2 regions of the Microtetraspora glauca genome follow, and region 2 is predicted to be linked to the other one. Evidence: riboswitches for the same ligand, from Rfam matches in the RefSeq annotation. Region 2 holds a riboswitch; the other holds the start of a gene.
What was found. A riboswitch is a leader RNA that binds a small molecule or an ion and turns the genes downstream of it on or off. The one in region 2 is predicted to bind glycine.

Region 1: linked by a shared signal. The riboswitch ahead of gcvT (glycine cleavage system aminomethyltransferase GcvT) and the one ahead of gcvP (aminomethyl-transferring glycine dehydrogenase) in region 2 are both predicted to bind glycine.

Annotation. Positions count from the first base shown of each region.
Region 1 covers NZ_JBFALK010000006.1:130,805-138,051, reverse strand. The annotation lists gene AB0I59_RS13580 (FtsX-like permease family protein) at 1-1,132, opposite strand, end outside; gene AB0I59_RS13575 (ABC transporter ATP-binding protein) at 1,129-1,839, opposite strand; gene AB0I59_RS13570 (PadR family transcriptional regulator) at 1,836-2,363, opposite strand; gene AB0I59_RS13565 (L-serine ammonia-lyase) at 2,544-3,917, opposite strand; gene gcvH (glycine cleavage system protein GcvH) at 3,943-4,332, opposite strand; gene gcvT (glycine cleavage system aminomethyltransferase GcvT) at 4,329-5,414, opposite strand; glycine riboswitch at 5,445-5,544, opposite strand; glycine riboswitch at 5,545-5,642, opposite strand; gene AB0I59_RS13550 (helix-turn-helix domain-containing protein) at 5,700-6,698, opposite strand; gene AB0I59_RS13545 (S8 family serine peptidase) at 6,849-7,247, shown strand, end outside.
Region 2 covers NZ_JBFALK010000007.1:22,455-29,701, reverse strand. The annotation lists gene AB0I59_RS14655 (hypothetical protein) at 1-421, opposite strand, end outside; gene gcvP (aminomethyl-transferring glycine dehydrogenase) at 536-3,403, opposite strand; glycine riboswitch at 3,576-3,667, opposite strand; gene AB0I59_RS14645 (MerR family transcriptional regulator) at 3,709-4,326, opposite strand; gene AB0I59_RS14640 (bifunctional nuclease family protein) at 4,478-4,948, opposite strand; gene ftsR (transcriptional regulator FtsR) at 5,022-5,678, opposite strand; gene AB0I59_RS14630 (FHA domain-containing protein) at 5,704-6,207, opposite strand; gene AB0I59_RS14625 (sugar phosphate nucleotidyltransferase) at 6,410-7,247, opposite strand, start outside.

The DNA of each region.
Region 1 (7,247 bases), on a different contig from region 2:
GTCCGACCACCACGAGACCGACCATGATCAGCGCCAGGCCGACGTCGACGAGCACCGCGTTCGGGTCGTTGCCGCCCGCGAACACCGGGCCGGCGAACAGCCCCAGCCCCGCCAGGAGCGGAAGCGCCCGCCACCATCCCGGGGCGGAGGCCCGCACCTTGCGCGCCGCGCCGAGCGGTGTGATCCGCACCCGGCGCAGCGACCACAGGGCGGCGCCTGCCGCGGCGAGCGGCACCCCCGCGACCACGGCGGCGTACTGGAGCGCGGTGGGCGCGACCACGTCGGGGAAGAAGCGGGAGCCGGTGATGGCGACGCCGGCCAGGGCGGGCCGCAGCGCCTGGAAGACCGCGATGCCGACGAGCGCGCCCAGCAGCGCGCCGAGCGCCGCGTCCACCGAGGCGATCGCGTTGATCTGCCGCGTGGTGGCGCCCGCCAGCCTGATCGCCGCGAAGCGCGCCTCGCGGCGGGCGGCGGCCAGGCGCGTGGCCGTACCGATGAGGACGAGCAGCGGGAAGATCAGGCCGATGGCGGCGATGCCGAAGCCGTGCTCGTAGAGGGCCGTGGTGTCGTCCGCGACCGGGGTGGTGGCGACGGCGTCGACGGCCACGGTGCCGGCCATGGCGGCCAGCCCGTCGGGGCGCTGACCGACGACGACGACCAGGTCGTCAGGGCCGGACAGCGCCGCCCGTCCGATGAGGCCGGCGCGGGTGCCGGGGAAGCGATCGGCGAGTTGCTCGCGCGGCACGGTGTCCATCAGCTCGGCGAGCGCGGGCGAGACGTAGTACCGTCCCGCGCCGGGAAGCGCGGGGACGCCGGGCATGGTCGGCGTGGACGTCCGCGCGTCGAGGACGGCGACGTCGAGCCGCTTGATCGGACGGCCCGCGTAGGAGTCCTGGCGGTGGTTCCACAGCACCGCGCCCGGGGTGGCGCCCAGCGCCCAGCCGCCCGGCGCGGAGCCGGTCGTGCACTCCCAGCACGGGCGGTCCGCGGTGACCTGGAAGGCGTTGAACAGCGCCACCGTGGACAGCAGCACCGTCACCCCCATCGCGACGGCGGCGGTGACGAGCGCCAGCCGGACAACCGCCTCCCGGCCGCCGCGCAGCGACAGCCGCAGGCCCAGCCAGAGCGTCATCGGACGGCCTCGTCGGCGTAGGGGTCGGTGACCTTGCCGTCGCGCACCATGACCTCCCGGTCTGCGCAGGCGGCGACGCGGGCGTCGTGGGTCACCACGATCACGGTCGTGCCCTCCTCGCGGGCCAGGCCGACGAGCAGTTCCATGACCTTCTCGCCGGTGAGCGAGTCGAGCGCGCCGGTGGGCTCGTCCGCGAAGATCACCTTGGGCCGCGCCACCAGCGCCCTGGCGATCGCCACCCGCTGCGCCTGCCCCCCGGACAGCTCGCCGGTGCGCCGCTCGCCCAGGTCGTCCAGCTCCAGCCGCTTCAGCCAGCCGTCCGCCCGCTGGTAGGCCCGCTTGCGCCTGACCTTGCCGAGCAGCAGCGGCAGGGCGACGTTGTCGGCCACCGTGAGCTCCGGCACCAGCTGGCCGAACTGGAAGACGAAGCCTAATGAGGTACGGCGCAGCTCGGACCGCCTGGCGTCGCTCAGGGTGTCCAGCCGCCGCCCGTCGAACCAGACCTCGCCCGCGTCGGGGGTGAAGATGCCGGCCAGGCAGTGCAGCAGCGTGGACTTGCCGGAGCCGCTCGGGCCCATGATCGCCAGGATCTCCCCCGCCGTCACGGACAGGCTCGCCTCGCGCAGCGCCTGCGTCCGGCCGTAGGAGCGGTCGATGGAACGGGCCTCCAGCAGCGGGCCCGGCACGGGAAGGGCGTCGACGGTCATGCGCGGCGCACCGTTTCCGCCAGCGCGCCCAGCCGGGCCGTGGTCAGGTCGATCCAGCGCAGGTCGGCGTCCAGGTGGAAAAGGGCATGGTCGGCCAGCAGGGCGTCCACGAGGGCGCCACCGCGTTTGATCTCCGACAACTCGCGCATGCGCCGCATGTGCGTGGCGCGCTGGGTGACCAGGTAGCGCTCCGCGTCGTGGCCCAGCATCAGCGCCAGCACGACCTTCGTGAACAACACCGTCTGCAGGAACGGCTCCGCCGCCACCGGCTCGGCCAGCCAGACCTTCACCTCCTGCTTGCCCAGCGGGGTGATGGTGTAGCGCTTGCGGTCGGGGCCGTCGCCCGGCTCGCTCTGGCCGGCCGTGACCTTGCCGTCCCTGGCCAGGCGGCCGAGCGTCGAATAGACCTGCCCGAAGGGGAGCGGCTTGCCCCTGCCGAAGTAGGTGTCGTAGTCGCGCTTCAGGTCGTATCCGTAGCTGGGCTCGCGGTCCAGGAGGCCCATCAGGGCCAAGGGGACTGTCATGACGGATGACTATATACCGGGGGTATATACGCGGTGTATAGAAGGGCGCGCATGTGGGCCGTTTCCGCGGAGACCGCGTCCGGTCACGGGTTGCCCCGTGCCGGACGTCGCGCCCGCCTGTGCCCGGTTCTTACAGGGTGACCGTGCCGGCCCCGCCGCGCGGGCGGACCGGCGCCCCGGTCAGCACTCGATCACGTTGACGGCGAGGCCGCCCCGGCTGGTCTCCTTGTACTTGTCGAGCATGTCCCTGCCGGTGTCGCGCATGGTCTTGATGGCCTTGTCGAGCGACACGAAGTGGCGGCCGTCACCGCGCAGCGCGATCCGGGCCGCGGCGATCGCCTTGATGGAGGCCACCGCGTTCCGCTCGATGCACGGGATCTGGACCAGGCCGCCGATCGGGTCACAGGTCAGGCCGAGGTTGTGCTCGATGCCGATCTCGGCGGCGTTCTCGACCTGTTCGGGCGTGCCGCCGAGGACCTCGGTGAGCCCGGCCGCGGCCATCGAGCACGCCGACCCGACCTCGCCCTGGCAGCCGACCTCGGCGCCGGAGATCGACGCGTTCTCCTTGAAGAGCACTCCGATCGCACCGGCGGTGAGCAGGAAGCGGACGACCCCGTCGTCGTCCACTCCCGAGACGAACCGCGTGTAGTACGACAGCACGGCGGGGATGATGCCGGCCGCGCCGTTCGTCGGCGCCGTGACGATCCTGCCGCCGGCCGCGTTCTCCTCGTTCACGGCGAGCGCGAACAGGGTCACCCAGTCCATCGCGCGCAGCGGGTCGAGGTCGGCCTCGGTCTGCAGCCTGCGCAGGAGCTGGTTCGCCCGCCGCTTCACCTTGAGGCCGCCCGGGAGGACGCCCTCCTGGGTGCTGCCGCGACGCACCGACTCGGCCATGACCGACCACAGGTGCAGGAGCCCCGCGCGGATCTCCTCGGTGGTACGGCCGAAGGCCCGCTCGTTCTCCAGCATGAGGGCGGAGATCGACAGGCCGGTCTCCGCGCACCGGGCGAGCAGCTCCGACCCCGTGGTGAACGGGTGCGGGAGGACCGTGTCGTCCGGTTTGATGCGGTCGGCGCCGGTGGCGTTCTCGTCCACGACGAACCCGCCGCCCACCGAGTAGTAGATCTTCTCGCGCAGGATCTCGCCCGACTCGGTGAAGGCGGTGAACCGCATCCCGTTCGGGTGGTGGGGCAGTGTGATCTTCCGTTCGAAGACGAGGTCCTCGCCGACGACGAAGGGGATCTCGCGGGAGCCGTACAGGGTGACCGTGCCCGTGTCCCGCATGGCGGCGAGCCGTTCGTCGACGGTGTCCACGTCGACGAGCTCGGGCTTCTCACCGGACAGGCCGAGCAGCACCGCCTTGTCGCTGCCGTGGCCCTTGCCGGTCAGGCCGAGCGAGCCGTACAGGATGACCTCGACGCGCGAGGTCTTCTCGAGCAGACCGTCCTGGTGGAGACCGCGGGCGAACTTGTGCGCCGCGGCCATCGGGCCGCCCGTGTGCGAACTGGACGGCCCGATGCCCACCTTGAACAGATCGAAGACACTGATCGCCATTGATCCATGCCCTTATCTGGAAATGTCAGGATTCACCCGACGTGAGGGTGGTGTACTCGGCGGCGGAGAGCAGGTCCTCCGGCTCGCCTTCGAGGCGCACGCGGAACAGCCAGCCGTCGCCGTACGGGTCGGAGTTGACCAGAGAGGGATCGTCCACGACCGCGGGGTTGGTCTCCACGATCTCGCCGCCGACCGGCGCGTAGATGTCACTCACCGACTTGGTGGACTCCACCTCGCCGACCGCGTCACCGGCCTCGACGTTGGTGCCCACCTCCGGCACCTGCACGAAGACCACGTCGCCGAGCTGCTCCGCGGCGTACGCGGTCACGCCCACCGTCACGGTGAGGCCGTCATCGAGACCGGCCACCCACTCGTGCTCCTTGGTGTAGCTCAGCTCGTCGGGAATGCTGCTCACTTGCTCCTCCTGTAGAAAGGCAGATCAACGACGTCAACGGGTTCATGGCTACCACGGATGTCCACGGCCAGACCTCCCTTTTCGAGAGCGTCCGCGGCGACGTACGCCATGGCGATGGGCTTGCCCAGCGTCTGCGAGGGCGCGCCGCTGGTCACCTCGCCGACGACCTCGCCCTCACACGTGACGGGATAGCCGTGGCGGGGGACTCTGCGGCCGCGCGCCACCAGGCCGACCAGGCGGCGTCCGGGGGCCGTGCGCCCGGAGAGCGCGGCCCGCCCGACGAAGTCGCCCGGCTTGTCGAACTTCACGACCCGGCCGAGGCCGGCGTCGAAGGGCGTGGTGTCCGCGGTCAGCTCGTTGCCGTACAGCGGCATGCCCGCCTCCAGGCGCAGCGTGTCGCGCGCGGACAGCCCGCAGGGCCGCAGTCCGAGCTCCGCCCCCGCCTCGGACAGGGCGTTCCACAGCGGGACCGCGTCCTCGGGCCGGACGAACAGCTCGAAGCCGTCCTCGCCGGTGTAACCCGTACGCGCGATCATGACCTCGAACCCGGCGACCTCGCCGGGGAGCCCCGCGTAGTACTTGAGCCCGACCAGGTCGGCGTCTGTCAGCTTCCCGAGGATGTCCGTGCTGTTCGGCCCCTGGACGGCGATCAGCGCGTAGGAGTCCGACCTGTCCTCGACCCGGGCGTCGTACGGCTTGGCGCGCTCGGCCAGCTCCTCGGCCACCCTGGCGTAGTTGGAGGCGTTCGCGACGACCATGAACTCCTCGGGCCGGAGGCGGTAGACGATCAGGTCGTCCAGCACGCCGCCGTCCTCGGTCACGATCATGGTGTACCTGGCGCGGCCGGGCTCCAGCACGCTCAGATGCCCGACGAGAGCGAAGTCCAGCGCCTCTCCCGCCTGCGGGCCGGTGACGTGGATCTCGCCCATGTGGGACAGGTCGAACAGGCCGGCAGCGGTGCGCACCGCGTTGTGCTCGGCTGACTCGCTGCCGTAGCGCAGGGGCATCTGCCATCCCGCGAAGTCGGTGAGCGTCGCGCCGAGGCTCTCGTGAACCTCACGCAACGGGGTAGATCGGGACATGATCGCACCTCAGGAAGACGGATGACAGCATCCTCCCCCTCTGTCATGGGTGCCTGAGAGCTTCGTCCGTTTCCTTACCCGGACTTTCACCTTCGGCGAGGCCGCGTACGGCCTGCTTTCCAGAGGACACCTGGCCCGCGCGGTCCTTTGCCTTGAGAGGTTCGCGGGGAGGGCTTGCTCCTTCAGGGGACCTGACCGGCTGTCAGGACGCTCTCCCGCACGGGATCGATGGTGTTCTGCCAGCCTAGTGGTCGTACCCCGTCTCGCGAAACCGGTGGGCCTCTCTCAGATCCAGCCGCGCGCCGACGCCTCCGCTCCGGCCTGGAACCTGGTGGTGGCGCCCAGCCGTTCGACGACCGCGGCGATCCGGCGGGTCGCGGTTCGCGCGCTGACCCCGAGCTGCCTGGCGATCGTCTCGTCCTTGAGCCCGGCCTTGAGCATCTGGAGCACCAGCAGGTCCTCCTCGTCCGGCCGGTCGCCGACGGGCGGCCGGGTCCCGGTGAGCGGCTGGCCGCGCTCCCAGTAGGCGTCGAACAGTTCGATGAGCGCGTCGAGCAGGCCGGAGGGACGGATCAGCGCGACGTTGTCGTAGACGCCGTCCACGAGGGGCATCAGCGCCACTCGCCGGTCCACGATCCGCAGCTTGAACGGCAGGCTGGGCAGGAACCTGGACCGCTCACCCTCCTCGGCCAGCCGGAGGAGGGTCTCGAACCGGCCGGGGCGTCGCAGGGACTCCGGGCAGTACACGACCCGGATGTCCACCCCGCGCGCGATCAGTTCCCGGGTGCCGGCGACCTCCGACTCGTTGCTGTCCACCGAGTTGTCGGGCCACCCGATGTAGGGCGGCCGGTCGAGCGCCAACACCTCCGACGTGACCGCCCTGTTCGTCTCCGTCATCTGCCGCTTCACCGCGTCCTCGCCCGAGAGGATCTCCACCAGGCCGGCCGGGTCGGCCCGCAGCCGGCCCGACTGGTAGAGCTGTGCGAAGTCGGCGACCGTGGTCCGGATTTCGGCCAGCCCCGCCTCGGCCTCCAGTCGGCGCCGGTCGATCAGCCATCCGAGCGCCGCCTCCGGCGCCACCGGCTCGTACCTGCCCGGCCTGATCCGTCGTAGCAGCCCGAGTTCGGCCAGCCGGGCCAGCGCGTGCCGTACCCGTGCGGCGCTGACCCGCAGCGAGCCCGCCAGGTCGGTGACTGTGCGGTCGGGGTGGCGGAGCAGGGACCGGTAGATCTGTTCGTCGAAATCGCCGATGCCCACCGCACCGAGCACTGGCTGGTCGTCCACCCACCACCTGACCGGATCGTGACGCTTTTCGCCATATGACCGAAAACGCCAGCACTATATCTCGACAACTGATCCTCACGGGCCGTTCACTTCTAGCTGCCTCCCGGCGACCTTGCTGCAGGGCGGCACCCCCCGTCTCGAAGAGGAGCAATGGCCCGCAACCCCCGACGAGTGAGTGCCTTCGGCGCGATGGCACTCGCCGCCGCCGTGGTGATCACCACGGCCTCGGCGCCGGCTTCGGCCGATCCCCTGACCACCGATCCTCTGACCGCCGGCCCGATCGACACCTACATCGTCACGCTGGCCGAGCAGCCGCTCGCGACCTATGACGGCGGCGTCGCCGGCATCCCCGCCACCAAGCCCGGCAAGGGCAAGAAGGTGGACACCGGCAGCGCGAACGCCAAGCGCTACCGCGACCACCTGAAGAGCAGGCAGGACCAGGTCTCCCGGAGCGTCGACGCCACGCCGGCCAAGCAGCTTTCCGTGGCCTCCAACGCGTTCGTCGCCGAGCTCACCATGACCCAGGCGGCGCGGCTGAACACCACGCCC
Region 2 (7,247 bases):
CCGTCTCGGCGTCGTCGTCCCGGCCTCTGAGGGGCAGCACCCGCGCGAGCAGCTCAATGGCGAGCGCACCGGTGCCCGCTTCGGCTCCGTCGCCCTCCTCGACCGCTCCGGCGAACTCCCCGCACGCCATGTCGAGATGCGCGAGACCGAGCAGGACCCGCAGCCGTGCCGGATCCGTGACGCCGGGCACGGACAGCGCGCGCAGCAGGAGGTCGGCGGCCTGCCCCGGCTCGCCGTCCTCCAGCAACTGCTCGGCCATCCGTTCGGCGACGGCGGAGAGCCCCGCGGCGCCCTCCGCCCGGTCGGGTGCCTCGACGTCGACCGCGACCTCCGCGAAGATCGCCGCGGCGGCGTCGAGATCGCCCGCCTCGGCCAGCCTGCGCGCGTGGTCGATCTGCCGTCCGGGGTCGATGGCCGTCATGCCAGGCCCTCCATAATCGGGGATCGCCAAGATCCTAACGATCGGCGGGCCCGTGCGGGGAAGACATGCGCATGATGGACGGTTCGGGTCCGCGAATCTTCCCCGCGGGCGTGATCAGTCCTCGTACGCCTCCAGCGGAGGGCAGGCGCAGACCAGGTTGCGGTCGCCGTAGGCCTGGTCAATGCGGCGGACCGGCGACCAGTACTTGTTGTCCCGCAGCGCGGGCACGGGGTAGGCCGCGACCGTGCGCGAGTACGGGTGCGGCCACTCGTCGGCGACCAGGCAGGCCGCCGTGTGGGGCGCGTTGCGCAGCGGGTTGTCGGTCCTGTCGTACTCTCCGGACGCGACGCGGGCGATCTCCTCGCGGATGGCGATCATGGCGTCGGCGAACCGGTCGAGCTCGGCCAGGTCCTCGCTCTCGGTGGGCTCGATCATCAGGGTCCCCGCGACGGGGAACGACATGGTCGGCGCGTGGAAACCGTAGTCGACCAGGCGCTTGGCCACATCGTCCACGGTGACACCGGTCTCCTTGGTGATCTGCCGCAGGTCGACGATGCACTCGTGCGCGACGAGGCCGTCCCGTCCGGTGTACAGCACGGGATAGTGCGGGGCCAGCCGCCCGGCGAGGTAGTTCGCCGAGAGGATCGCCTGCTCGGTCGCCCGGCGCAGCCCATCCCCGCCCATCATCCGGATGTACGCCCACGAGATCGGCAGGATGCCCGCCGAGCCGTACGGCGCGGCCGAGACGGCACCGGTGCCCTTGCCAGGGAGGTAGGGGGCGAGATGGGCCTTGACCGCGACCGGCCCGACACCCGGACCGCCGCCGCCGTGCGGGATGCAGAACGTCTTGTGCAGGTTGAGGTGGCTGACGTCCGCGCCGAACTCGCCGAGCCTGGCCAGGCCGACGAGGGCGTTGAGGTTGGCGCCGTCGACGTAGACCTGTCCCCCGGCCTCGTGGACCCGGTCGCAGATCTCGACGATGGTCTCCTCGTACACGCCGTGCGTGGACGGGTAGGTCACCATGATCGCGGCGAGCGCGTCGCGATGCTTCTCGATCTTGGCGGACAGGTCGGCGAGGTCGACGTTGCCGCTGTCGTCGCAGGCGACCACGACCACGCGCATACCGGCCATGACCGCGCTGGCCGCGTTGGTGCCGTGCGCGGACGACGGGATGAGGCAGACGTCCCGCCCGGCCTCGCCCCGGCCGTGGTGGTAGGCGCGGATGGCGAGCAGCCCGGCGAACTCTCCCTGCGACCCCGCGTTGGGCTGGATCGACACCGCGTCATAGCCGGTGACCTCGGCCAGCCAGCCTTCGAGGGTCTCGACCAACTCGACGTAGCCCGCAGCCTGGCCGATCGGGGCGAAGGGGTGGATCCCGGCGAACTCCGGCCAGGTGATCGGCTCCATCTCGGTGGTCGCGTTGAGCTTCATCGTGCAGGAGCCCAGCGGGATCATCGAGCGGTCGAGGGCGACGTCCTTGTCCTGGAGCCTGCGCAGGTAGCGCAGCATCGCCGTCTCCGACCGGTAGGAGTGGAACACCGGATGGGTCAGGAAGTCGGTGGTCCGGGCGAGGCCGGCAGGGAGCGCGTCGGGGGTCACCCGGTCCAGGTCGTCGATGACCACGCCGCCCGAGCCGCCCTGCGATCCGCCGGGCACGCCGAACGCCGCCCACACGGCCGCAAGGTGCTCGGCCGCCGTCTTCTCGTCGCAGGCGACCGCGACGTGGTCGGCGTCCACCAGTCGGAGGTTGACGCCCGCCGCCTCGGCGGCGGCCACGACCACCGCGGCGCGCCCGGGGACGCGGGCCAGGACGGTGTCGAAGAACTCCTCGTGCACCACCTCGACACCGCCCTCGCGCAGCCCGGCGGCCAGGACGGCCGCGTGGCGGTGCACCCGCTGCGCGATCCGCCGCAGGCCGTCCGGTCCGTGGTAGACGGCGTACATCGAGGCCATGACCGCGAGCAGGACCTGCGCGGTGCAGATGTTGCTGGTGGCCTTCTCCCTGCGGATGTGCTGCTCGCGGGTCTGCAGCGCGAGCCGGTACGCGGGCTGTCCGTCGGCGTCGACGGACACCCCGACGAGCCGGCCGGGCATCTGCCGCTGGAGCCCTTCGCGTACGGCCATGTAGGCGGCGTGCGGGCCGCCGAAACCGAGCGGCACGCCGAAGCGCTGGGAGGAGCCGACGGCGATGTCGGCGCCGAGCTCACCCGGCGACGCGAGCAGCGTCAGGCCGAGGAGGTCGGCGGCGGCGATCACCTGGGCGCCCCGCTCGTGCGCCACCTCGGCGAGTACGCGGAAGCTCGCGACCCGCCCGCTCGCGCCGGGGTACTGCACCAGCACCCCGAAGCACTCGGGCAGCGCGGCGGGATCCGCGAGGTCGGCCTCGACCAGCGTGATGCCGAGCGGCTCCGCCCGGGTCGCGAGGACGGCCTTGGTCTGCGGCAGCGCGTCGATGTCGACCACGAAGACGTCGCTCTTGACCCGGCTCGCCCGGCGGGCCAGAGTCATCGCCTCGGCGGCGGCCGTGCCCTCGTCCAGGAGCGAGGCCCCGGCCACGTCGAGACCGGTCAGGTCGATGATCGCGGTCTGGAAGTTGAGCAGCGCCTCCAGCCGTCCCTGCGAGATCTCCGGCTGGTAGGGGGTGTACGCGGTGTACCAGCCGGGGTTCTCCAGCACGTTACGCAGGACGACGCCCGGGGTGATCGTGTCGTGGTAGCCAAGGCCGATCATCGAGGTCAGCACCCGGTTGCGCCCGGCGATCGTGCGCAGCTCGGCCAGCGCCCGTGTCTCGCTCGCCGCCTCGGGGAGCGCGAGCGGGGTCTCGGTCCTGATCGCCTCGGGTACGGCGACGGCCACCAGGTCCGCCACGGAGGCGTATCCGACGGCCTCCAGCATGCGCGCCTGCTCGGCGTCGGACGGGCCGATGTGGCGGGACGCGAAGGGCGGGCCGGAAAGATCGCGAAGTGGTGACCGGTCGGTCATGGCAAGCCTCCTGGAGCGGTCGAGACCTAGGCGGCGCACGCGTGCGCCTGGTCTCCCCCTCTGTCATCGCGACCAGCCGACCGGCGGCGGGACCACGACCTGAGAGCTTCACCCCGAAGGGCTTGCACCGTCGGTGAGCACGCCTGGTGGACGTGCTGCTTTCCAGAGTTGCCTCTCCCGTGCGGTACGGGATGCCTGAGAGATTCCGGGGAGGGTTGCTCCTTCGGCGCCTCCACTTAAAGAGGTCTCTCCCGCACGGGGTCGCCAGCTTGTGTCACTCTACCGCCTACCCTGAGGCGGGCCGTTCACCCGGTCTTGCGGGACTTCCTGCGTCGTGCCAGCTCGTCGGCCGGATGGTCGGCCTCCGCATCGGAGCCGGACTCTGCGCGCTCGCCGGGCAACTCGGCCAGCGAACCCTCGACCTCGCGCCAGACGCGTCCCAGGGCGATGCCGAACACTCCCTGCCCGCCCTGGAGCAGATCGATGACCTCGTCGGCGGAGGTGCACTCGTAGACGCTGACGCCGTCGCTCATCAAAGTGATCTGGGCGAGGTCGTTCACCCCGCGGTCACGCAGATGCTGTACGGCGGTGCGGATCTGCTGGAGCGAGACGCCGGTGTCCAGAAGGCGTTTGACGACCTTGAGCACGAGGATGTCGCGGAAGCTGTACAGACGCTGCGAACCCGAGCCGTGCGCGGCTCTTATGGTCGGCAGGACCAGCTCCGTCCGGGCCCAGTAGTCGAGCTGACGGTAGGTGATGCCGGCCGCCGCGCAGGCGGTGGGGCCGCGATACCCGATGTCGTCGGGCAGTCTCCTGGGCTGCTCGTCGAACAGCAGTCCTTGTTCACCGGCGCGCTCACGCGCTGACTCACGGACCGGATCATGCTGGTCGGCCGCTTTTCCCTCGCCGCTGCTGACCGCCACTGCGGACCTCCGGCTTTCTCTCATCCCACGGTCTGATCTGGGGGTTCATGAATTACAACCGTGGATTCCCTTGCACCGTAGGACCGGGGACATTCTCAGTCAACGACCCCGCACGGCGCGTCGTGAAGCGTTAAATTCCCGAAATCAACCCCTACCCGGCACGCCCGAAGTCCTCGGGCGTGATGTTGTCCAGGAACTCGCGGAACTTCTCCACCTCGTCCTCCTGGTCGTCAGGCATGCTGACCCCGGCCTCCCGGAGGACGTCCTCGCTGGCGTAGATCGTCGCACCGGTGCGGAGCGCGAGCGCGATCGAGTCCGACGGCCGGGCGCTCACCTCCACACCGTTGGAGAAGACCAGGTCGGCGAAGAAGATCTGATCGCGTAGCGCGACGATGTTGACCGTACGCAGGCGCACCCCCAGCGCCTCCAGCACGTCACGGAACAGATCATGAGTGAGCGGGCGCGGCGGCGGTTCCTCCGCCTGGGCGAGCGCGATGGCCGTCGCCTCGGTCATGCCGATCCAGATCGGCAGGTACCGATCACCGTTCGTCTCCTTCAGGAGGACGATCGGCTGGTTGGTGGGCATCTCAACGCGAACCCCCACGACCTCCATCTGCAACACGGGCGACTCCGTCTCAAAGCGGCGCGGCATATCACCAGGACTTCAACGTAACACCCGGAGCGGGTCGGCCTGGTCACTGCCCCAGAACGCGGCGAACACTGCCACGAAGCAACGCACTGTGCAATTCGAGGAGAAGTCCGGATATTTCCCGAGCTGTCTCATCGGCCTGCCCGATCGCGCCGGGCGCCCGGCGGCGCAGCAGCGGCGCCACCGCCTGCTCGACGAGGCTGGCCTCGCGTTCCGCGGCCGCCCGCACCGCGCGCAGATGGCGGGCGTGCAGGCCGAATCTGGCCAGCGAGCCGACGCTGCGGGCGATCTCCAGGGCGTCCGCGTCGTACCACCGGGCCACGGATGCCACCAGGCCGAAGCTCTCCAGCTCTGCCAGCGTGTCCTCGTCGATGTCGGCGGCCTGGAGCAGGTCCTCACGGCTGAGCCGTACGGGCGGGGCCTCCTGGGGCAGCGCCCTCGGCCGGGCCGCCTGCTCGTCCAGGTTCTCCTTGATCACCCGTAACGGAAGGTAGTGGTCACGCTGCGCGGTGAGGATGTAGCGCAGCCGCTCGACGTCACCATGGGTGAACTTGCGGTATCCCGAGGGGCTCCGCTGCGGCTCGATGAGCCCCTCGCCCTCCAGGAAACGGATCTTGGAGATCGTCACGTCGGGGAACTCGCCCTGCAGTAGCGCGAGCACCTCCCCGATGCTCATGAACGCCCGTAACGCCTGCGCGCTCATGACTTACCCGCCCCTCCCTCAGCGATCACTGGCCTCCAAGGCCACGCGCGAAGAACACCAGCCGGAACTTGCCGATCTGCACCTCGTCGCCCCCCGCGAGGGGGAACTCCTCGATGCGCTCCCGGTTGACGTACGTCCCGTTGAGGCTGCCGACGTCGCGGACGGTGAAGTGGCCGCCCCGCCGGTAGAACTCCGCGTGCCTTCTGGACACGGTCACATCGTCCAGGAAAATGTCGCTTTCGGGGTGGCGACCCGCCGTCGTGAGATCACTGTCCAGCAGAAAGCGGCTGCCCGCGTTCGGGCCCCGCATGACGACCAGGAGGGCGGTGCCCGGCGGGAGCTGCTCGATGGCCGACCTGTCGGGCAGCAGGGTCTGCCCCGTCTCGTTCTCCAGCGCCTCGAGCGAGATGGTCGAGGTGGTGTCGGGAGCGGCCGGCGCCGGAGCGCTCAGCGGCGAACCGCATCTGGAACAGAAACGGGCATCCTCGGGGTTGGCATGACCGCACTGCGTGCAGTAGACGCTGGGCATCGAACGGCTCGGCCTCTCTTATGACTTGCTCAGACGGCGAATGCCGCAACTTACGCTGATCACGCACAAAGGTCAAGAAGCGTGCTCGACATGGACTGACCAACGCTACAGCCCAGCGCGGTCCAAGGTCCATCCCGCCACACCGTTTCCTGACTTCCCGAACGTGACCTCCAACAATATTTGTACATGATCACGAAGATTGTTATTGTGCTCCGGCGGCCTGCTCCACCACGCGGGCCCAGCGTTCGAGCAGGGCCTGGGCGGTGTCCACGTCACCTCCCTCGGCCCACAGGTGGGTGACCGCCTCGGACGGGTCGGGCAGGACCAGGGCCCAGCTGCCGTCCTCGCCCACGACCCGTACGCCGTCGGTGGTGTCCACATGCAGGCCCTCGGCGGCCTCAACCACCGAGCGCATGACCGTGCCCTTGTGCGCCCACGGAGTGGGAATGGTCCGCCGCAGCAGCTTCGCCTCCGGGATCCGCGCGTCGATCTGGCTAAGCGACAGGCGGGTACGCGCCACCAGTCCCAGCAGCCGCAGGAACACCGCGAGCCCGTCCACGGTCGGCCCGAACTCCGGGACGATGAAGCCCCCGCGCCCGTCACCCGCGAAGATCATGTCGCTGTGCGTGGCGGCGGTGGTCAGCGCGTCGAGACTGGTGGGCGTCCAGTCCACCTGCACTCCGTGGAACCGGCAGACCATCTCCGCCACCCTGGTGGTGGTCACCGGCAAGGCGACCCGTCCGCCCCTGCGTTCGGCCGCCACCAGGTCGAGCACCACGAGCAGCGCCCGCTCCTCGCTGATGAGCTGGCCCATCTCGTCGACCAAGGAGACCCGCTCCCCGACCGGGTCGAACCGTACGCCGAAGGCGGCGCGGGAGGAGCCGACCAGCTCGGCGAGGCGCTGGAGGTCGCGGCGGCGCTCGGCGAAGGTCTCGGTGGGCGAGGCGTCGTCGAGGCGGTTGTTCACGGTGAGCACGTCCACCCCGACCCGGCCGAGCAGGCTCGGCAGCACCAGGGACGACGTGCCGCCCGCGCAGTCG